DNA from 2 places in the Oceanobacillus luteolus genome. Region 2 is predicted to be linked to the other one. Evidence: riboswitches for the same ligand, from Rfam matches in the RefSeq annotation. Region 2 holds a riboswitch; the other holds the start of a gene.
What was found. Region 2 has a riboswitch for S-adenosylmethionine ahead of metK (methionine adenosyltransferase). Riboswitches for the same ligand answer to the same signal wherever they lie in the genome.
Positions count from the first base shown of each region.

Region 1: it holds a riboswitch for S-adenosylmethionine, as region 2 does, so the genes downstream of both, ACFSBH_RS11090 (MetQ/NlpA family ABC transporter substrate-binding protein) here and metK (methionine adenosyltransferase) in region 2, are expected to answer to the same signal.

Region 1 covers NZ_JBHUDE010000048.1:11,973-26,237, reverse strand. The annotation lists gene ACFSBH_RS11125 (DUF3891 family protein) at 1-308, shown strand, start outside; gene ACFSBH_RS11120 (ABC transporter ATP-binding protein) at 433-2,160, opposite strand; gene ACFSBH_RS11115 (ABC transporter permease) at 2,290-3,720, shown strand; gene ACFSBH_RS11110 (ABC transporter permease) at 3,819-5,225, shown strand; gene ACFSBH_RS11105 (ABC transporter substrate-binding protein) at 5,281-7,110, shown strand; gene ACFSBH_RS11100 (carbon-nitrogen family hydrolase) at 7,463-8,248, shown strand; gene ACFSBH_RS11095 (pyridoxal phosphate-dependent aminotransferase) at 8,282-9,475, shown strand; SAM riboswitch class I at 9,527-9,640, shown strand; gene ACFSBH_RS11090 (MetQ/NlpA family ABC transporter substrate-binding protein) at 9,729-10,550, shown strand; gene ACFSBH_RS11085 (methionine ABC transporter ATP-binding protein) at 10,623-11,639, shown strand; gene ACFSBH_RS11080 (methionine ABC transporter permease) at 11,641-12,303, shown strand; gene ACFSBH_RS11075 (enoyl-CoA hydratase/isomerase family protein) at 12,317-13,102, shown strand; gene ACFSBH_RS11070 (alpha-hydroxy-acid oxidizing protein) at 13,109-14,251, shown strand.
Region 2 covers NZ_JBHUDE010000119.1:148-8,525, forward strand. The annotation lists gene ACFSBH_RS13305 (hydrolase) at 1-295, shown strand, start outside; gene ytkD (RNA deprotection pyrophosphohydrolase) at 535-1,011, shown strand; gene ACFSBH_RS13315 (ABC transporter permease) at 1,040-1,846, opposite strand; gene ACFSBH_RS13320 (ABC transporter ATP-binding protein) at 1,843-2,634, opposite strand; gene ACFSBH_RS13325 (ABC transporter substrate-binding protein) at 2,646-3,629, opposite strand; gene pckA (phosphoenolpyruvate carboxykinase (ATP)) at 3,815-5,401, opposite strand; SAM riboswitch class I at 5,768-5,872, shown strand; gene metK (methionine adenosyltransferase) at 6,238-7,437, shown strand; gene ACFSBH_RS13340 (gamma carbonic anhydrase) at 7,480-8,004, opposite strand; gene ACFSBH_RS13345 (tetraprenyl-beta-curcumene synthase family protein) at 8,107-8,378, shown strand, end outside.

The sequences.
Region 1 (14,265 bases), on a different contig from region 2:
TCGCTGATAACCTTTCATTATTTCTTTGCTTAAACGAACCCGGGGCAGGGCAGGAAGAATTTCATTACTTTTTTAAAAAGGGGATTCCGTTTCCAAAACACGTAGAGGAACAATTTGGCGAAAGACTTCATTTAGAATGGATAGATAAGCATACTATTGGCAGTGAGAAATCTCCTTTCCAAGAAACTTTCACTGTTTCCATCCCGTTTAAAAAAGTATCCAAAGCTGAAATAGCTAAAAAAGGCATAAGGAAAAGTTATAATGAGGCGGTAGAAGAGATCTTTAGTGTGTATGTGAAAGGGGATTAGTAAGGTTTGTCATAATAGGAAGGGTTACGTAGCTGCACTTCACTTTTTTGATTAACAGTACTGAACATACTCATAAAAAAGACTTCATTAAGTCCAATGCTTAATGAAGTCTTTATGCTTTTAATTATTCCTCAACCAACACCCAATGTCCTGGTTTTACCTCTTTAAATTCACCGTGGTTTACATCATACTTTGGTACTTTTACTGCTTCTTGTTTTAATTTCTTCGATTCAATGGCCGGATCAGGTATTGGAACTGCTGATAATAACGATTTCGTATAAGGATGAATCGGATTGCTGTAAAGTTCCTCACTCTCAGCAAGTTCCACGAGCTTCCCGGCATTCATTACCGCGATTCGATCACTGATATGTTTGACCATAGATAAGTCATGAGCGATAAATAAATAAGTCAGACCAAGTTTCTCTTGTAAGTCCTTTAGTAGCTCTACAACCTGTGCTTGGATGGAAACATCAAGCGCAGATAGTGGTTCATCACAAACAATAAATTTAGGATTGACAGCCAACGCTCTAGCAATACCGATTCGTTGCCTCTGTCCACCGGAAAATTCATGCGGATAGCGCATCGCATGGGCTTTATCTAATCCAACTAACTCCAATAATTCTTCCACTCTTGCTTTTCGTTCAGCTTTTGTTTTATACAGTTTATGTACATCTAATGAATGCCCGATAATATCCATTACCTTCATTCTGGGATTAAGTGAAGCGTAGGGGTCTTGGAAGATAATCTGGATTTCTTTACGGATCTGTTTTACTTCCTTTTTCTTCAGTCGGTTGATTGCCATTCCTTTATATAATATTTCTCCATCTGTTTCCTTCTGCAGTTGTAACAATAATCTCCCTGTCGTTGATTTTCCAGATCCGGATTCGCCAACAAGTCCTAACGTTTCGCCCGGTTGGATGGAAAAGCTAATCGAGTTCACTGCCTTTAACGTCTGTCCGTTCCTGAGGGGGAATTCTTTCTTTAAATCTTTCACTTCCACAAGGGCTTGATTGGGATTAATATCTTCAGGCAGTAGGGATTCGTTTTTTGGCTGTTTCTTTTCATGTAGTCGTGGCAAGGCATTCAATAATTTTTGTGTGTAAGGATGCTGCGGCGAAGAGAATATTTTTTCGGTTGTATTTCTCTCGACGATTTCCCCTTCTTTCATTACAATTACGCGGTCACACATGCCTGCGACAACACCTAAGTCATGCGTAATTAAAATAATGGATGTCCCGAATTGTTTTTGCATTTTTTTCATCAATCGGAGGATTTGTGCTTGGATGGTTACATCCAGCGCGGTTGTCGGTTCATCCGCGATGAGCAGTTTAGGTTGGCAAGCTACGGCCATTGCAATCATGGCGCGTTGCCTCATTCCTCCAGAGAACTCATGCGGATATTGATTATATCGTTCCGCTGCATTGTTGATCCCGACGAGTTTCAACATCTCAATTGTTCTCTCTTTCGCAGCTTGGGTACTGAGTTGCTGATGCTTCATCAACATTTCGTCGATTTGCTTCCCGACTTTGATTGTAGGATTCAGGGAAGTCATCGGATCTTGGAAGATCATACTAATCTCTTTCCCGCGAATGGCTTCCATTTGTTTATCGTTAAAAGTGGAAATCATTTTTCCTGAAAATTCTATGCTCCCGTCTGTCATCATTGAAGGGGGAGATGGTAGTAACCGCATAATCGACCGTGCGGTTACACTTTTACCTGAACCGGACTCGCCAACAATCCCAAGTGTTTCGCCTTTTTTTATGTCAAAGCTGACTCCCTTTACAGCTTCAAATACTTCCTGATTTGAGATAAAGGAAACGTGTAAATTATCTACTTGTAAAAGATTCTCCATTGTAAATCCTCTTTTTCTATTATGCTAATTTCTTCTCATTGACTTCCGTCTCAATAGATTCTATACTGTTTTATTACATAGTATACTAAATTCATAGGATTAATCAACTTAAGGAGTGGAGGTGAGATTTTGCCATCCCAGACAACGAAATCGATGGTCTCAACTGGAGGAAAGCTGGAGAAAAGCTATCGTCATATAAGTGAAAGTTCTATGCAAACGATTTGGTTGGTTATCTTAGGATTACCTGTGCATATCGTCAGTTGGATTTATTATAAAATTAATTTCCGGCATACAACGTACCAAAAGCAACTTCATAAACAGATTCAAATGATACGACACTCTCCAAAATATGAGGAACTTTTGGAACGGTATAGAAAGCAATACCGCAGTAAAAAGGAATATTTCAACGAACCAATTCTTGAAGATGAAATGGAGCAGTTGGCGACGCAACTCAGTGATGAGCAGGTATTGAAATTAGCAAAGGCTGAATTGGCTAATCAAAATATGGAAGAAATGAATTATCACCGTTTCTTTCAAGATTGCTTACAAAACAAGTTATTCCTGGTTTTGAGTTTTATTCCGGGAATATTCATGTATCTCTACTTGCTTATTTATTCCAATCCTTTTATTCGATACATAGCAGAACGAATCGTAATGACCATTTTTGTAATTGTTTCTGTGACGATCTTTGTATTCACGATGTTATATTTCTCACCGACGGACCCGGCGGCAAATATCCTCGGGGAAGCAGCAACAATGGAACAACGTGAGGAGTTCAACCGCCAATACGGTTTGGATCAACCATATCATGTCCAGTTATGGCATGCAGTAAAAGGCATCCTATCATTTGATTTAGGATATTCGTATACAGGAAATGAAGATGTCATGACAAGCATTGCGAATAGATTCCCAATTACATTGATCATCGCTCTTTGGTCACTGTTGATGGCAATTGTGATTGCTATACCGATTGGGATGATTTCTGCAGCAAGAATGAATACGTTTTGGGATTATACGCTCATGTTCATTGCTTTAATCGGCTTGTCGATTCCGAACTTTTGGCAAGGGCTTATCTTTATTTTAAACTTCTCCATCAATTGGGGGATACTGCCAGCAACCTATTCGCCAAGTAACTGGCTATCGATCATCATGCCCGTCATTGTCCTCGGGACTGGACTAACAGCATCGATCGCCCGGATGACACGCTCTTCGATTCTCGAAGTCATCAATGAAGATTACATCATCACAGCTAAAGCTAAAGGGTTAAAGCCTGGGCCAATATTTGTTAATCATGCGTTACGAAACGCAATGATTCCCATCATTACGTTGGTTGGTCTCCAATTTGGCGGAATGCTTGGCGGTGCCGCGGTGACGGAGAAAGTGTTTAATATTAGTGGAATAGGGAGTTATATCGTCGATAAACAATTTATCCCAGATATCCCTGCTGTATTAGGAGGGGTTGTCTATATTGCCATCGTTATCTCCCTGGTGAACTTACTTGTTGATATTTTATATGCTTTACTAAATCCGAGGATTCGTTCACAAATGAAAAACGTATAATTGAGGTGAATCACGTGTCGACACAACAAGTATTTGCATTAAAACAGTCTGAGGAGTATAAGCAGGCTCAATTCACCTTTGTTATTTCAATTGCATTAATGGTTATTTTCTTATTCAATGTTTATGATTTTTCAGAGGATACTTGGAGTATGGGTTGGGGCATTTTTAGTCTCGCTTATCTTTTAATATCTGTCTTGCAAGGTATTATTACTTATTGTATAAAAAGGGATTTACTGACAGAAGGAACGATTCAAAAGCGGTCCAGGATCCTTGGTGCAATCCAATTGCCAAGTATACTAGTTGGAAATGTCTTTTCGACTGCTTTTGCTTTTCGCATGTTACGACGTAAGCCTTCGATTGAATATACGCTTAGCTATTTCATGTTGATTGCACAGTTTCTAATTGTCGGTGTGTCTTTATTCAATGTATTTAAACCTTATGTATCGGATAAGTTCATGATGACCATGACGGTCCTGACCTTATTCCTGATTATGGATATCGTTCTGGTGCTGTATTTTAATCGAAACGATGTAGTGCATCAAAAGAATAATAAGCTGAAATGGCTTGGTATTGCATTATTTCTAAGGGGTGTCACTGGTAACCTATTTGGCTTCATCTTAGGATATAGTTTGTTGGTCAAGTCCACGAATCGAGATGCATCAGCTGTAGATAAATGGAATAAACTTTGGAATAAGATTACAAGAAACTTTACAGCCATGCTCGGTCTCTTGTTTGTTATTTTTACATTCGCTATTTCCGTTGCCAGCATCGGTACGTTCGTCTATTCCTTTGCTTCTGAAAATAACTATGAAGCGATGCTTTTGGAGCCTAGTTTAATGCATCCTTTTGGTACAGATAACTTTGGACGTGATGTGTTTTCCCGGATTATTTACGGGGCACGCATTTCACTCATTGTCGGTGTAGTAACCACTATCATCCCATTCGTCATAGGTGGAGGATTGGGTGCGGTAGCCGGCTACTTTAGTAAGTCGCTGGACAATGTCATCATGCGTATTCTTGATGTTCTTTACGCAATTCCTGGTATATTACTCGCGATTGCGATTATCGCAGCGTTTGGTTCCAGCACAACAAATTTGATCATTGCATTAAGTGTCGGTTCGATACCAACCTATGCACGTACGATGCGTGCCAATGTGATGATGGTCTCCAATTTGGAGTATGTCGAAGCGGCAAAAGCACTTGGGGAATCAGAGTGGAAAATTCTCTTTCAGCATGTGGTCCCTAATTCCCTGGCACCGATGATCGTCAAAGCTACCTTTACGATCGGTGGTGCAATTATTGCAACGAGCAGTTTAAGTTTCCTGGGGTTAGGTGTGGAACCGCATGTACCTGAATGGGGGAATGTCCTGAGAGTTGGAAGCGAGTACCTTGAAACTCATCCATATTTGGCGATCTTCCCAGGTATAGCGATTATATTATTGGTGCTTTCTTTTAACTTCTTTGGGGATGGTTTAAGAGACTCGCTCGATCCAAAAATGGATTGATGAAGAGAATAAACATTAGTCTAAGACTATGTTAATAAAATGGGGGTATACAGAGTTGAAAAAACGAATAGTTTTATTAATGGCGTTCATTGCTTTAGTATTAGCCGGCTGTTTAAATACAGAATCTGATGTGAAAGAGGACGATTCCTCTACAGATTCAACTAGTGAGACAGCAGAAGACAAAGGAACAGGTACAGCATCTGCTCCTACAATTGAAATTTTAGGGATGAGTACTAGCGAAGATGATTTGAATATTCTACGTGACCAACTCACTAAAAATGGTTTTAACGTAGAACTGAATATCCAACCGGATTATGGTAGCTTTACATCCCAAAAAGAAGCGGGCAACTATGATTTAGCTTTAAACAGCTGGACGACAGTAACAGGTAACCCTGACTATGCCGTTCGTTCCTTGTTTACATCTGATGGTGATAACAGCTTGTTTGCGGATGAAAAAGCAGACGAATTAGTCAATAAAGCCAGCACACAATTACAAGATGAGTACACAGAGACTTATAAAGAATTAGAACAACATGTCGTTTTCGACCAAGCATATATCGTGCCGCTTTATGTTTCTTATAAAGCTCAGGCCGTGAATCATGAAGTCATTGATGAATCAACGGTCCGTCTACCGAAATCAAGAGCAGCAGTCTGGGAGGATTATGACTTTGTTGATGAATCAAAACGTGATTCAGAACCTTTAATTCTTCAACAAGCGATCGGCGCGTTGACTTCACTTGATCCAATTAAAGGAAATGATGGTTCCATCAATACGTTAAACACGAATATGTATGTTCGTTTAGTGAATTTAACGGATGATGACCAAGTAGTTTCTGACGGTTCCTTATCTTTAAACCATGCGATTGCAGAAGGTAACGAAGATTATTATTTCTTATTGCGTGATGATATTAATTTTGCGGCGGTAGAAGACATGGAAGCAGTTGATACTGGCGAACGTGTTGGTGCGGAAGATGTAGTATTCTCATTAGAACGTGCTAAAGATAAAGATTCAGTACCGGATCACCGCACATACAGCTTGCATGAAAGTATGAAGGAAATCTCGATTGTCAGCGATTTAAGTGAATTAGACACAGCAGCTACAGACGGTGGAACAGTACGTGAAAAGCTTGAAGAAGGAATTGAAAATGAAATTACGGAATTGGTAACAGATAAGACGCAAGCAGATAATGATTCTGGAGTATACCAAGTTGTTAAAGTAACTACAGAAAATCCATTCCCACAAGTGCTAAACTATTTAGCGCATCAATCAGCAGGAATCGTTTCTAAAGACCAAGTGGAAAGCATCAATACGTATGATGTAGAAGATTACGATGTGAATACGGATATTGCCTATGGCGACCAAAGAACAGTAACCGAGGGTAACAGCTATGATAATACGCTATACGCAAGCGGTCCTTACATCATGACGCATAAAAACGATTATGAAGCACATTTTGTGAAAAACCCAGCTTACATGCCTGGTACAGAAAAAGAACCGAAGATCTCCGAAGTCATCGTGAAGTTTATCCAAGATCCAGATAGCGCACTTTCAGCTTTGCGTAACGGGGAAATCCATATATTAAACGGAGTTCCTGAAACGAAATATGATATCGTCGAGGAAGACGACAAACTTACATTGCAACAAAATGAAAGTAACGGAGTCTCCTATCTAGCATTTAATATGGATAATCGTGAGGTTTCTTCAAGTGTGCCATTACGTCAGGCCGTACTTTATTCTGTTAACCAAGAAGAAATCATCAGTTTCTATCAAGGTAATAAAATGAATGCAGTATCAACAGTAACACCATTAGTTGATACAGGGCTATCATTGGAAGCAGATAGTGAGAAAGTGAAAGAGCTTTTGAGTGAGTATGAGGGTAACTAGGTAGATTATGAGAAATGGATGATGATAGATAATAAAAAAGTCATGTGTGGTGAGCTTTTCTTTCACACATGGCTTTTTTTAAAATTATTACTTTTGATACGCAGTTTTTTAATAATTAATTTCTGGCTTTCTCATCGTATTTGAAATTCCAATATTATTCAGCAAAACATCCCTAAACTTAAACAAAAAACAACGTTAACTTGACTACTTAAATATATCTAATGAATGGTATTTTGATTACAATACAGTAAATTATCAAAAATTATGTTATTATTTTAATTCAATAGGCTCAACCTTAATAAATTTCTAAATACAACATAATAATCTTACATAACAAAAGGAGCTGACCAATATGAAAATCGCAGTCTACCAAATGGAACTCGTCCCAGGTTCTCCAGAGGAAAACCGTGAGAAGGTTAGTCGTTGGGTTGAAACACAAATGCAGGAGGATGCGCCGGACATTATCGTTTTACCAGAAATGTGGACGACATCGTATGTGCTTGAACAGCTTGATGCAACTGCTGATGAATCTTCAGAACCGACTCAATCTTACCTGAGTGATTTGGCCAAAAAACATCAAATTAATATTGTTGGTGGTTCGATTGCCAATAAGGTGAATGGAAATATTTATAACACGAGTCTTATTTTTAACCGAAACGGTGAACTTGTTTATAAATATAATAAGATCCATCTTGTCCCGATGTTGAATGAACCAGCATATCTGACGGGCGGGGAAGAAAAGGTGGAAACATTTGAATTGGATGGGGTCCGCATGGGTGTCATCATCTGTTATGACCTCCGTTTTCCTGAGTTGGCTCGGAAGCTGGCACTGGATGGAGCGCAAGTTTTATTTGTCGTTGCAGAGTGGCCAAAGCCTCGAACAAATCATTGGGTTAGTCTGCAAATTGCTCGAGCGATTGAAAACCAGATGTATGTCGTATCATCGAATAATGTTGGTACGTTAGATGGTGTTGAATATACAGGAGCTTCGTTAATCGTTGATCCATGGGGAGAGGTCGTCGCAAAGGGTTCTGAAAATAAAGAAGAAACCATAAAGGGAAGCCTCAATCCAGAGAGAGTAGTAGAAGTAAGAAAAAATGTCCCTGTTTTTGCTAGTCGGGTTCCAGATTTATATTAATACTAAATTGAATGAGAAAAGAAGGTTATTACTATGGAATTTTCAAATCGTTTAAAAAGTTTGCCTACCCAATTCTTTGCAACTCTTGTAGAAAAGGTGAATAAAGCAGAGGCTGAAGGAAGAGATGTCATCAAATTGGGGCAGGGTAACCCAGATCAGCCGACACCGGATCACATTGTGAAGGCATTACAGCAATCTGCAGCAGATCCACAAACACATAAATACTCTCCATTCCGCGGAACAGCTGAACTCAAACAAGCTGCGGCGGATTTTTATAAACGGGAATACAATGTGGATATTGACCCGGAGACAGAAGTGGCGATTTTGTTTGGAACGAAAATCGGGTTAGTGGAATTGCCGCTTGCGCTAATGAATGAAGGGGAATTAATGTTGCTGCCTGATCCTGGTTATCCTGACTACTTATCTGGCGTAGGACTCGCAGACGTCCGCTTTGATGTCATGCCATTAGTTCGTGAAAATGGATTTTTACCGGATTATGATAAGCTTAGCCCGGAACAATTGGAAGAAGCGAAACTCCTTTATTTGAATTACCCCAACAACCCGACTGGTGCGACTGCTTCAAAGGAATTTTTTGAAGAAACAGTGAAGTTGGGTAAAGAACATGGGATTGGAATTGTGCATGACTTTGCTTATGGAGCAATTGGTTTCGATGGGAAGAAGCCGGTGAGCTTCCTTGAGGCAGACGGAGCAAAAGATACGGGAATCGAACTGTATACTTTATCGAAGACGTATAATATGGCAGGCTGGCGTATCGGATTTGCAGTCGGCAACGCTGAAATGATTGAAGCTATCAATCTATTGCAGGATCACTTGTTTGTCAGTATGTTCCCAGCTATACAGCATGCGGCGGCGGTCGCTCTTACAGAAGATCAAACTTGTGTCGATGAATTGGTTCAGCTTTATGAAGGGCGCAGAAATGCGTTGATTGCAGAATGTAAGCGGATTGGATGGGACGTTGAAGCTCCACAAGGCTCCTTCTTTGCTTGGCTTCCTGTTCCAAAAGGCTTTACGAGCGAGGAATTCGCCGATTTTCTATTGGAAAAAGCAGATGTTGCGGTTGCTGCAGGAAAAGGCTTTGGTTCATTTGGAGAAGGCTATGTCCGTATTGGCCTGCTCGTGGATGAAGAGCGCCTGAAAGAAGCCGTTCAACGAATTGAAAAGTTGAATATTTTCATTAAAGACGAAAATTATCAGAAATATAGTTGACTGAAACGAAATAATAATGTAGATTATATTAATACAATCTAATAATTTAATCTCTTATCAAGAGAAGCTGAGGGACCTGGCCCGATGAAGCTCGGCAACCTTTTTATGGCAACCATAAAAAAAGGTGCTACATCCAGCAAAACGTTATGTTTTGGAAGATAAGAGGGGAATTCTACATAATGAGCCTCTCTTTCTTTCGTTGAAAGAGAGGCTGTTTTTATACCATCAAATGAAAATCAGAGGAGGAAATAAAATGAGAAAGTTAGGTTCTGTATTCATTGTACTTTTACTTGCTAGTTTGCTAGTTGCTTGTGGTGAGGAGGAGACTGGCGATGCTGCGATAGATGAGAAAAATATTGTTGTTGGTGTTACTTCTGGTCCTCAGGAAGAGATTGCGGAAGTTGCTGCAGAGGTTGCTGCTGAAGAATTTGGGCTTGAAGTTGAATTGAAAGTATTCTCCGACTATGTCCTGCCAAATACGGCTTTATCTGAAGGTGATTTGGATTTGAACAGTTATCAGCATGGACCTTTCCTCGACCAGTTTAACGAAGACCATGGCACAGATTTAGTACCAGTTGGTAAAACAATCTTAAACCCGATGGGGATTTACTCAGAAACTTATGAGAGTATCGAGGACCTGCCGGATGGTGCAAAATTTGGTCTACCTAACGATCCGACAAATGGAGGACGTGCATTATTCATTTTAGAAGAAGCTGGAGTCATTACACTGGAAGAAGGTAAAGCAGAAACGGCTTCCATCCATGATGTGGTGGATAATCCCAAAAACCTTGAATTCATCGAGTTGGATGCTGCGCAAATTCCAAAGCAGCTCAGTGAAGTCGATGTGGCCGCCATCAATACGAACTTTGCATTAGAAGCCGGCATCAGCCCGAAAGAAGATTCGATTTTACTCGAGTCAACGAATTCTCCTTATGTGAACTACATCGTTGTAAGGGCTGAAAATGAGGACGACCCGACCGTTGAAAAATTCGTCCAAGCCTATCAATCAGATAAAGTGAAAACATTTATTGAAGAAGAATTTCAAGGTTCTATCATTCCAAGTTGGGATGAATAATCAAGAAGTAAGGATAGGAAAAAGAATGTTGCTCGGAAGCAGCATTCTTTTTCAGAAAGGAATGAACTTAAAATGATTAAATTAGAAAACGTCAAGAAAGTCTTTCCCTCAAAAAATGGGAATGTAACTGCTGTAAATAACGTAAACCTCCATGTTAAAAAAGGAGAAATACATGGTGTAATTGGTTACAGTGGAGCGGGGAAAAGTACTTTAATCCGCCTTATCAATCTACTGGAAAAGCCGGATAGCGGAAAAGTGCTCATCAATGGAACAGATCTCACTACCCTGTCACCAGAAAACCTACGTCAAACCCGACAAAAAGTTGGTATGATATTCCAACACTTCAATCTCATGAAAACGGCAACCGTTTATGATAATGTCGCTATTCCATTAAAGCTTCTTGGATATGATAAGCAAGAAGTCGAAAAACGGGTTGAAAAATATTTAAAGATCGTCGAACTATCCGACAAACATCATAGCTACCCCTCTCAATTATCTGGTGGACAAAAACAACGGGTCGCAATCGCAAGAGCATTATCACAAGAACCAGACGTCCTGCTAAGTGACGAAGCGACGAGTGCACTGGATCCTGAAACGACCAACTCAATTTTGGATCTGCTATTAAAAATCAACAAAGAGTTGGGTATTACCATTTTACTTATTACACATGAGATGAGCGTCATTCAGAAAATCTGTGATTATGTATACGTGCTAGAAAAAGGAGAAATCATTGAACAGGGATCTAGTATCGACCTATTCACTAATCCAGATCGACCAACGACAAAGAAATTCTTGGATACAATATCTCAGCGTAAATTATCAACTTCCCTTGTTGATCAATTGAAGCTCGAAGGTACGGTAACAAGACTTACATTTATCGGTGAAAACACGGGTCAACCATTGCTTGCCCATGTCAGTCAAAAATTTGGTGTTGTACCGAATATTTTAACGGCAAATATTATGGAATTAAAAAATGGCATTATTGGAAACTTAGTCGTTCATCTTGTTGGTGAACAAGATAAGATAAGCGCCTCCTTACAATTCTTAAATGATCAAGGCGTTCGAACTGAAGAAGTGGAGGGAGAATAAAATGGAAGAATTCATTCAAGAATGGTTGCCAATTATTGGCCAAGCTGTTGTAGAAACATTTCAAATGGTAGGTATCTCGTTGTTTTTCTCAATTTTAATCGGAATTCCTTTAGGGATACTTATTGTACTGACAAGACCTGGTGAAGCGTTAGAAAATAAAGTAGTCTATCAAATCCTGAATCTACTAATTAATATTGTCCGTTCGATTCCATTCATCATTCTATTATTCTTTATTTTACCGTTCACGAAACTGGTGGTTGGAACAACGATAGGAGTCAAGGGAGTTATCGTGCCGCTTGTCGTCTATACAGCTCCTTATATCGCTCGTTTAATGGAAACCTCGTTGTTGGAAGTGGACAAAGGCATTATCGAAGCGTACCGCGCAATGGGGATTAAAACAAGGCAGATCATTTGGCACGTTATGCTCCGTGAAGCAAGACCAGGAATCATCTTAGGTTTGACGATTGCGACGATTGGCTTGATTGGTGCTACCGCGATGGCCGGTCTAGTTGGAGCAGGTGGACTCGGAGACCTTGCTTACCGTTTTGGACATTTACGATATGAAGTGGATGTCATGTATGCAACTGTATTTATTCTAATTATCCTTGTTCAAGGAATACAATCTCTTGGAAATCGCATTGCAGCTAAATTGAAGAAGGAATAACAGGAGGATCTACATGACAGATAAATTATATGTTGAGAGGGATGGTGCAATTGCCTCCATCATCATCAACCGTCCGGAAAAAAAGAATTGTTTCTCGCTCGCGATGTTTCAGCGACTTGAGGATTTGCTCGATGAACTTCAAAGGGATGACTCGGTAAAACTGCTTATCGTTCGTGGTGTCGACGAAACAGCTTTCTCAGCGGGAGCAGATATCACCGAATTTCTGGAAGTTCGTCTACACGCAGAAAAGGCTAAAGCATATAACGACTTTGCGCTCGGGGCAATTGAAAAGCTGTATCGATTTCCTCGCCCGACGATTGCGATGATCCAAACACTCGCAATTGGCGGTGGCCTCGAACTTGCGAATGCATGTGATTTCAGATTCGCAACTTCAGGCAGTAAGGTTGGAATTACTTCTGCGAACATTGGAATTGTTTATAACTTATCCAGTACGAAACGACTATACAATTTAATTGGACCGTCTAAAACGAAAGAAATGCTCTATACGGCAAAACTCATCTCGGCGGAAGAAGGACAGAAAATCGGTTTAATCGATTATGTTTGTGAACCTGAAGAAATTGAGAATGAAGTTGATGCGTTTGCTAGACGGATACTTACAAAATCTCCAGTTGCCAACTCTGGTATTAAACAAGTCATACAGGCAATTATCGATGGAGAAAATACAGAAACCGAAGCCCTTTCCAATATGATACTAGAATCATACAGTTCGGATGATTATTTGGAAGGGATCCAAGCTTTCATGGAGAAAAGAAAACCAATTTTTTTGAAGGAAGAGTGATTAATCGTGACAACAACCAAACCAAGTGATTCATTCTTAGAAAATATTGTATCAGGTGCTTCCTTCCCTTTCGGTCCAGAGGAACTGGAAGCAGAAGCTAAAAAGAAGATGTCAAAAGAGGCTTTCGGCTTTACACGCTCAGGAGCCGGTGGAGAAGAAACGTTAAAAAACAACGTAGCTTCTTTCGCAAACTACTCGATTGTTCCGCAGTATTTAAAGGATGTATCTCAGGTGGATACGAGCATTGAATTGTTTGGCCATAAATATCAGCATCCATTCTTATTAGCACCGGTTGGTATGTTGAAGATCACCCACGAGGACGGGGAGATTGCCGTTGCGAAAGCTGCTGCCAAACATCATGTTCCGTTTATACAAAGCACCACCTCCAGTTACTCCATTGAGGATGTAACCGAAGCTTCTGGGACAAGTCCAAAATGGTTTCAACTATACTGGTCGAATAATGAAAACATATCTTACAGTATGGTGAAACGTGCGGAAAAAGCAGGTTACCAAGCGATTGTTTTAACGATTGATACGTTTATGTTTGGTTGGCGTGAAGAAGATATGCGAAATCACTTTTCTCCGTTAAGAGAAGGGTATGGAACAGGAAATTATCTAACAGATGATGTATTTTTAGCAACGTTACCTAACGTCGACAAAGAGTCTGTTGTTCAAGGAATTCTAGAAAATATTTACCATCCGACGCTCAACTGGAAACATGTTGCTGAACTGAGGAAATGGACCGACCTTCCTATTCTATTAAAAGGTATTTTACATCCGGAAGATGCCCGTCGAGCAATTGAAAGTGGAGCGGATGGTATTGTCGTCTCCAACCATGGAGGCCGTCAATTGGATGGAGCCGTTTCTAGTATTGATATCCTTCCGAGCATTACTGAGGTAGTGGATGGAAAGATTCCTGTCTTACTTGATAGCGGGATTCGCCGTGGATCAGATGTTGTCAAAGCACTTGCACTTGGAGCGGATGCAATATTACTAGGAAGACCTTTTGTATATGGACTAGCGATCGACGGACAAAAAGGTGTAGAAAAAGTAATTGAAAACTTCATTCAGGAAACAAAAGTATCTCTAGCGCTATCTGGAGCTATCAAAGTGAAGGATGCTCGCGATATATATATTGTAAAGCGATAAGTGAAAGAGGGAAG
Region 2 (8,378 bases):
TAGTATTGTTGATGAGAATACAGCTGACACGAATGCGAATTTTGCATTTTATGCAGATGAAGGAGACTTGAATCAAGTTAGAGAAAAGTTGGAAAACATGGACGGAGCCAGTCGAGGAAGTTATTTGAGGGCCCATATCCCGTATTATCCTGAAATGGATACACCAGAAAATGCCAAGTATGACAAAAATCTTAAAGAATTGTACTCCTTGCTTTATAAGCTGGGTGATGAGCAAGCAAAAGAACATATCCAATCGCTTGACATTATTGATAAACCTGGAGACCATCTCGTTTAAAGCAGCGGGGAGGGTCTCCCTCTTTTTTTTATGTAATCCGTAAGAGTATATTAAATAATTGATTTCATTGCCATCCGCGTCTATCTAAATCCTTACTCTAAGACGTGTTTTTGAACGTGATCTGTTGAGGATAGTACTAAAAAAGTAAAACGGATGAAACAAAGAAAGAGCAATTTCCAACTTTTAACGATATAATGACAAAAGAAGAGGAATAATAATCATCAAAGGTCGTGTGTTTTTTGATAAAATTTAGAGATTATTACAATAATGAAGTGCATCTGTCTTTTAAGGATCATCCTTTTTCTGAACAGCCTAAGCATGTACTGATTATTTGTCGCTATCAGGGTAAATGGTTATTGACGAGACATAAGGAACGGGGGTTGGAATTTCCAGGCGGAAAAGTGGAAGAAGGTGAAACTGCTGAGGAAGCTGGTATTCGTGAAGTGATGGAAGAGACAGGTGGAAAAGCATCACATCTACAATACATCGGACAATATTATGTAGATGGCAGAAAGGATTATGTCATCAAAAACATTTATTATGCAGAAATTGAAGAATTAAATGATCGGGATACTTATTTCGAAACGGAAGGCCCTGTAATTATCGACAATATACCAAATAATGTCAACCATAATCCGAAGTATAGCTTTATTATGAAAGATAAGGTTATTGATTATGCTATTGACTATATTATTAAAGAACATAATAAAAGCTAAGAAATCGCCTTGCAAAAGACGATTTCTTTTATTTCGTATGTCTGATTAGCCAATGTTCTAACTTCTCCACTCCTTTATACATTAAGGCAGCTAGAATTGCGATAATTACCAGACTTGACATGACTAAAGTAAAGTCGAATACTTGGAAACCATAAATGATTAAATAGCCAAGTCCTTGTTTAGATACAAGGTATTCTCCAACAATGACCCCTACCCAAGATAAACCGACATTTACTTTTAAAGTAGAAATCATTACAGGTAATGCTGCTGGAAAAATGGCTTCTTTAAAAATTTGTGATTTCGTTGCTCCGAAGCTTCGAAGTACCATCGTATAATTTTGGTCAACTTCAAGGAATGCCCGATAGACAACCAAGGTCGTAACGATGACCGAAATGATGAATCCCATCGCAATAATGGACATATATCCTGGCCCTAAAGCAACAATGAGTATGGGACCCAAAGCGACCTTAGGCATGGCATTGAAAATAACGAGATAAGGATCCATAATGTTGGCGAATCGGTCAGAATACCATAATGAGGTTGCGATTAAAACTCCACCGATTGTTCCAATAAGGAATCCTAGTAACGTTTCAAATAAAGTAATAGAAATGTGGGAGAACATCGTGCCATTAGAAATTCTCGTTATAATCAATTCAAAAATTTTCGTCGGTGAGCTGAACAGTAATGGATCGATGATGTAAAACCGGCTAGTAATTTCCCAACTTAAAAAGAAAATAACAGCAATGCTCAACTGCCAAGTAAAGACAATTCTCTTTTCTTTTAGTAAGCCTCTTTGATATTGTTGAAAGAGCTTTTCATCCTTCGTTAATTTCATGTCGAGTCACCTATTTTTTCCTTTGATTCTGTTTCTTCAAGGTCTTGCCAAATTTTATCGAATAATGGTTGAAATGCTTCATGTTTTCTTGCAATCATCGGAGTTTCATTTCGTAATACCTCTGGTACATCATACACATGTGCAATTCTTCCGGGGTTTGCATGCATAATGATGATGGAATCACTCATAGCAATCGCTTCACCAATATCATGAGTCACAAGGATTGTTGTTTTATGGTAGTTTTTAAGAATAGTCGCAACCAGGTCTTCAAGTTTCAATTTTGTTTGAAAGTCTAAAGCGGAGAAGGGCTCATCGAGAAGGAATATTTCTGGGTTGTTCATTAAAGTCCTTACGAGTGCAGCGCGCTGGCGCATTCCACCTGATAACTCTTTCGGATATTGGGATAATACATTACCTAAACCAACTTCCTGCAACAGTTTTTTTGCCCGGTCCTCTAATTCTTTGTTTTGCCTTTTTTGGATTTTTGGTCCTAACATAACGTTATCGAGAACTGTTTTCCAAGGAAATAGGTAATCTTGTTGCAGCATATATCCTATTTCAGCTTCATTCTTATCTATTGGTTCATTATGGATAAGGACTTTGCCTGATGTGTTCTCAAGCAATCGTCCAACAATGGAGAGGATCGTTGACTTTCCACAGCCGCTTGGTCCAAGAAGAGAAATAAATTGACCCGCCTCCATGGAAAAACTGATGTTTTCAAGCGCTTTAGTATAGCCTTTTTTAGTGAAATAGTAATGGCTGACCTCTCGAAGCTCCAAAATTGGCATTTCTACACCTCCTACTCATTCATCACTTCTTCGGCAACATTTGTATCAACTAAATCATCATATGGAGCATCGATAGGTAGTTCGCCAGCTTCGTCCATGATTGTTTTTAAGTTTTCCCATTCTTCTTCATCTAGGAAAGGATCTTCCGCAAATGAACCTTGGCTTTTGTAACGTTCGATGGATGAGGTGAGGATATCTAAGTCTGTATCTTCAAAGTAAGGTGCAATCACTTCGGCTATCGTCGATGCATCGTTTTCGGCAACCCATTTTTGCGCACGATAAATTGCCCTTGTAAATTTCTCAACATTTTCCTGATTATCTTCCAAATAGCTTTCCTTTGTCATAAAGACAGTGTATGGTACTTTACCTGACTCTTCACCAAACGAAGCAATAATATGTCCTTGGCCTTCTTGTTCAAATACACTTGCAGTAGGTTCAAATAATTGTACAAATTCATAGTTTCCTGATTGGAAGGCACTAGGAATATTTGCGAAATCAACACTTTGATCAAGTATGAGATCTGTGTGAGGATCGATATCATGCTTCTTCAGTACGAATTCTCCAACCATTTGTGGCATACCGCCGACACGTTGACCTAAGAACTCTTTTCCTTTCATATCATCCCATGTGAATTTTGGATACTCTTCTTTTGCAACAAGGAAGGTACCATCAGTTTGGGTTAATTGCGCAAAGTTTACTGCATAATCACGGGAGTCCTGAGCGTAAACGTAAATGGAAGTTTCCGATCCGACCAATGCAATATCTGCACCACCGGAAAGTAGAGCTGTCATGGTTGTGTCACCACCCCAGGTTGTCTGTAATTCAACCTCCAAACCTTCTTCTTCAAAGAAACCTTGCTCCAAAGCTACGTATTGTGGGGCGTAAAATAAAGAGCGGGTAACCTCAGCAAGATTAATTTTAACGCTCTGCTCCTGACAGGCAGAGAGAAGAAATAAAAATCCGAGGATAAGCAACCCCTTGGTTATTTTTTTCATCATGTCCGACCCTTTCGCATTGTATTAGATAGTCAACTACAGTTTATGCCCAGACGTGATTTTTGTGCAGTATTGGTAGGGTGGGGGAATAAAAAAATCCCGGAACAAATAATGTTCCGGGATTTCAGCAATAATAGCTGTATATTCTTCTCTATAATTATCCTTTTGGGATGAGGATACAATGATTAGTTTTTGTACGCTGGGCCTGCTGCCTTAATTGCTTCGCTTACATTCTCGAATTTCTCGAAATTTTGATGGAACTTCATAGCGAGTTCTTTTGCGGATTGTTCATAAGCAGCTTTATCTTCCCATGTATTTTTCGGAATAAGCACTTCGTCAGGTACACCTGCCACATGGACAGGAATTTGCAAGCCGAAGATCTCATCAGCCGTTGTTTCAATATTATTCAATTCACCTTCCAGTGCAGCGTGGATCATGGCACGAGTGTAGGATAATTTCATTCGGCTACCAACGCCATAAGACCCACCTGTCCAACCAGTATTCACGAGGAATACGTTTGAGTCATATTGATCGATTTTTTGTCCAAGCATGTCAGCATATTTAGCTGGTGCAAGCGGTAAGAAAGGAGATCCAAAGCAAGCAGAAAATGTTGCTTCCGGCTCTGTTACCCCGCGCTCTGTACCCGCGAGTTTACTTGTGTAACCACTTAAGAAGTGGTACATCGCCTGTTCTTTAGTCAGTTTACTGATAGGAGGCAGGGTGCCTGATGCATCAGCTGTCAAGAAAATAATTGTATTTGGATGACCCGCCACGCTTGGTGTAACAATGTTATCTATATTATCAACAGGATAAGCGGCACGAGTATTTTCTGTTAAACTCGTATCGTCATAATCCGGTTCACTTGTTTCTTTATCAATGACTACGTTCTCTAATACGGAGCCAAATCGGATGGCATTGAAAATCTGTGGCTCTTTTTCTTCTGATAGATTAACACATTTTGCATAGCAGCCACCTTCGATATTAAAAACGCCATTCGGGCTCCAGCCATGTTCATCATCACCAATCAAGCGACGATAAGGGTCTGCAGAGAGCGTTGTTTTACCAGTTCCAGACAATCCGAAGAACAAAGCAACGTCACCTTCTTGACCGACGTTCGCAGAGCAGTGCATCGATAAAACATCTTGCTGTGGTAATACATAGTTCATGACAGAGAAAATAGACTTCTTAATTTCTCCGGCGTACTCTGTACCACCAATGAGTACAATCCGCTTTTTAAAAGAAATGATAATAAATGTTTCTGAATTTGTTCCATCGATTTCTGGATCTGCTTTGAAGTTTGGAGCAGAAATGACAGAAAACTCAGCTTCGTGGTTTTTCAATTCTTCTTCTGTTGGTGTGATGAATAATTGACGTGCAAATAAGTTGTGCCATGCAAATTCATTAAACACTTGAATTGGTAAGCGATACTTTTTATCTGCACCTGCATAACCTTTAAATTGATATACTTCTTCCTTATCCATTAGGTAATCAATAACCTTGTGATACAATTTATCGAAGGAAGCTTCATCAATCGGTTGGTTAACGCTGCCCCAATCTACTGTGCTCTCCGTAATTTCGTCTTTAACGATAAATTTATCTTTTGGTGAGCGTCCTGTATATTTACCAGTAGTTGCTGTAACTGCACCGGTAGATGTTAATACGCCTTCTTTCCTGTCTAAAATCCGTTCGACTAGACGTGCTACCGATAGGTTTTGTTTTAAATTCCCATGTTTCAACAGTTGAGTTGTCAAGGATTTATCCACCATTTTCATTTTCATTCTCCTGCCTTTAGAAGGTTTTGTTAAGAAACATCCCAAGCTTCCTTTTCGATGATCTTAATTATGCTATTAGTATAACACATTAAATTAAATAGTCCACACTAATATGAAATATTTTTATATCATACATACGCATTTACTGAGAAAGCGTTACCTAAAATATCAGGAAACGATTACAAATATAAATAAATAACCTCCTTTTCATTTAATTGGTGTTTTAATTGTAACAAATGGGTAGCGTGATTGGAAATGCTTATCGAATTATATTTGCCAGTTTTTTTCACGTATGCTATACTAACCCACGATACAAAATCATTTTTTTGCATATGCTATTTTTATATGTAATTTAGAGTGGATCCTCTCTTATTCAGAGTCGGCGGAGGGACAGACCCGATGAAGCCCAGCAACCTCACATCTCGTGAAAGGTGCTAACCTGATGCAAGGTAAAACCTTGATCAATAAGAGTGAAAGGCTGTCTTACCTTTCCTCATGTATGTGGAAAGGTTTTTATTTTATTTGCATAGGTAATTTAATTTTACTATATGTGGATAATTAGACAGGTATAGCCTCGTCCGGCTCCAGCGCCCAGGGACTGCCCAGACTTCCCGTCCCTCCGTACGATAAGTCAACATCGACTCTCTTCGTTCGTCGTGTTTCCTTTATCTCTGAAAGGGAAGGGAAGTTCGACTAAGAACGCCCCATCCTGGGGCAACGTCAAACCACCCCACGTCCTGTGGGGCGCAGTCTGAACGTCCCTAAACGGGCGCTTACGCCTTGGCCTTTGAATAACAGGTTCCGTTACATTTTATACAAAGGAGAGAACAAGCCCTATGGCTGGAAATCGTCGTTTATTTACCTCAGAGTCTGTAACTGAAGGACATCCTGATAAAATGTCCGACCAAATTTCGGATGCAATTCTAGATGAAATTTTAAAAAATGATCCTGAAGCTCGTGTAGCCTGTGAAACAGTAGTAACAACTGGAATGGTGTTTGTTGCGGGGGAAATCTCTACAAAGACATATGTGGATATACCTCAAATCGTACGCCAAACAATAAAAGAAATTGGATATACAAGGGCTAAATATGGATTTGACTCGGAGACTTGTGCTGTCATTACAGCTATCGATGAACAGTCCCCGGATATCGCCGGCGGTGTAAATAAAGCACTTGAAGCACGGCAAGGGAAGATGGAAGAGGAAGTAGAAGCTATTGGAGCAGGTGACCAAGGGTTGATGTTTGGGTATGCTTCAAATGAAACAGAAGAATATATGCCGCTTCCCATCAACTTATCACACAAACTAGCAAAACGTTTAGCTGATGTAAGAAAAAATAGAGTGTTAGACTATTTAAGACCTGATGGAAAAACACAAGTCACCATTGAATACGATGAGAATAACCAACCGATTCGTGTGGATACGATTGTAGTATCTACGCAGCATCATGATGAAGTTTCAAACGAACAAATTGAATCAGATATTCTTGAACATGTTATTAAACCGGTGGTACCTAATGAGTTGCTGGATGAAGCAACGAAATATTTCATTAATCCATCTGGTCGTTTCGTGCTCGGTGGTCCTCAGGGTGATGTAGGTTTAACGGGGAGAAAAATTATTGTCGACACTTATGGTGGATATGCTCGTCATGGCGGGGGCGCTTTCAGTGGAAAAGACCCGACAAAAGTGGACCGTTCAGGAGCGTACGCGGCTCGTTATGTTGCGAAGAATATTGTGGCGGCAGGCCTTGCGGATAAATGTGAAGTCCAGCTTGCTTATGCAATCGGTGTAGCTGAACCTGTATCTATAAGTATTGATACGTTTGGCACAAGTCAATTTAGCGAAGCATTACTCGTGAAAGCAGTTAGAAAACTATTCGATCTTCGTCCCGCAGGTCTTATTCAAATGCTTGATTTAAGAAGGCCGATCTATAAGAATACCGCTGTTTATGGACATTTTGGCAGAACGGATATTAACTTCCCTTGGGAAAGTTTAGATAAGGTAGAGGACTTACAAAAAATAGTTAATGAAGAATAAAATAGTAGGAGCTGTCAGGGATTAGCCGGACAGCTCTTTTTCTTATATTCTGCCTAAACTTGTATGTTCTTTATAATATTTACCTTTTTCCACATATGACTTTCGGACCCGCTCCATCTCCTGATAATCTGCTTCCGTGAGTTCTCTTGCGAATTTTGCTGGATTCCCCATATATAAGGTGTTCGGAGGGATTTTTTTACCAGGTGGTACGAGACTACCCGCTGCAACAAAAGCATTCTCACCAACTTCTGCTCCGTCCAGTACAATTGCTCCCATACCAATTAACGCATTTTTTCTAATGATTGATGAATGCAAAGTAACCTGATGCCCGATTGTAACATCATCTTCAATGATAAGGGGGGTATTTGGACTTTGGTGTAATACAGTGAGATCTTGTATACTTACTCGTTTCCCGATACGAGTAGGAGACAAATCTCCGCGGATGACTACGTGGAACCATATGCTTGATTCTTCATCAATCGTTACATCCCCTATAATCACTGCATTTTTAGCTACAAAAACGGATTCATGAATAGTTGGATAGACCCCTTGATAATGATCAATCATTCTTTAACGCTCCCTTGTATTATTTTCATAAGTATGTAGATAATATAAGGATAGTATATCAAAATGGATTAGAATAACGAAACTATGTGGAGGCTATGACAAATGCATGTACCAAATTCGGCATTTGGATTACTGGACAATGTTTTTAACAAGTTATTCCCCCTAATAGATGAAGAACTGGATTATTGGAAGAAAAGGGCGCAGGCGATTCCAGACGAGGAGCTGAGAAAACAAGCACTAGCAAGTATTCATTCCAAAACGTTCCACTGCCAGGGTGGGGGTGTATTTGCATTACTAGCTGGCAGACATTGTAAAGAAGCAATCCGGTTTATTGTCGCTTATCAGACAATCAGTGACTACTTGGATAATCTTTG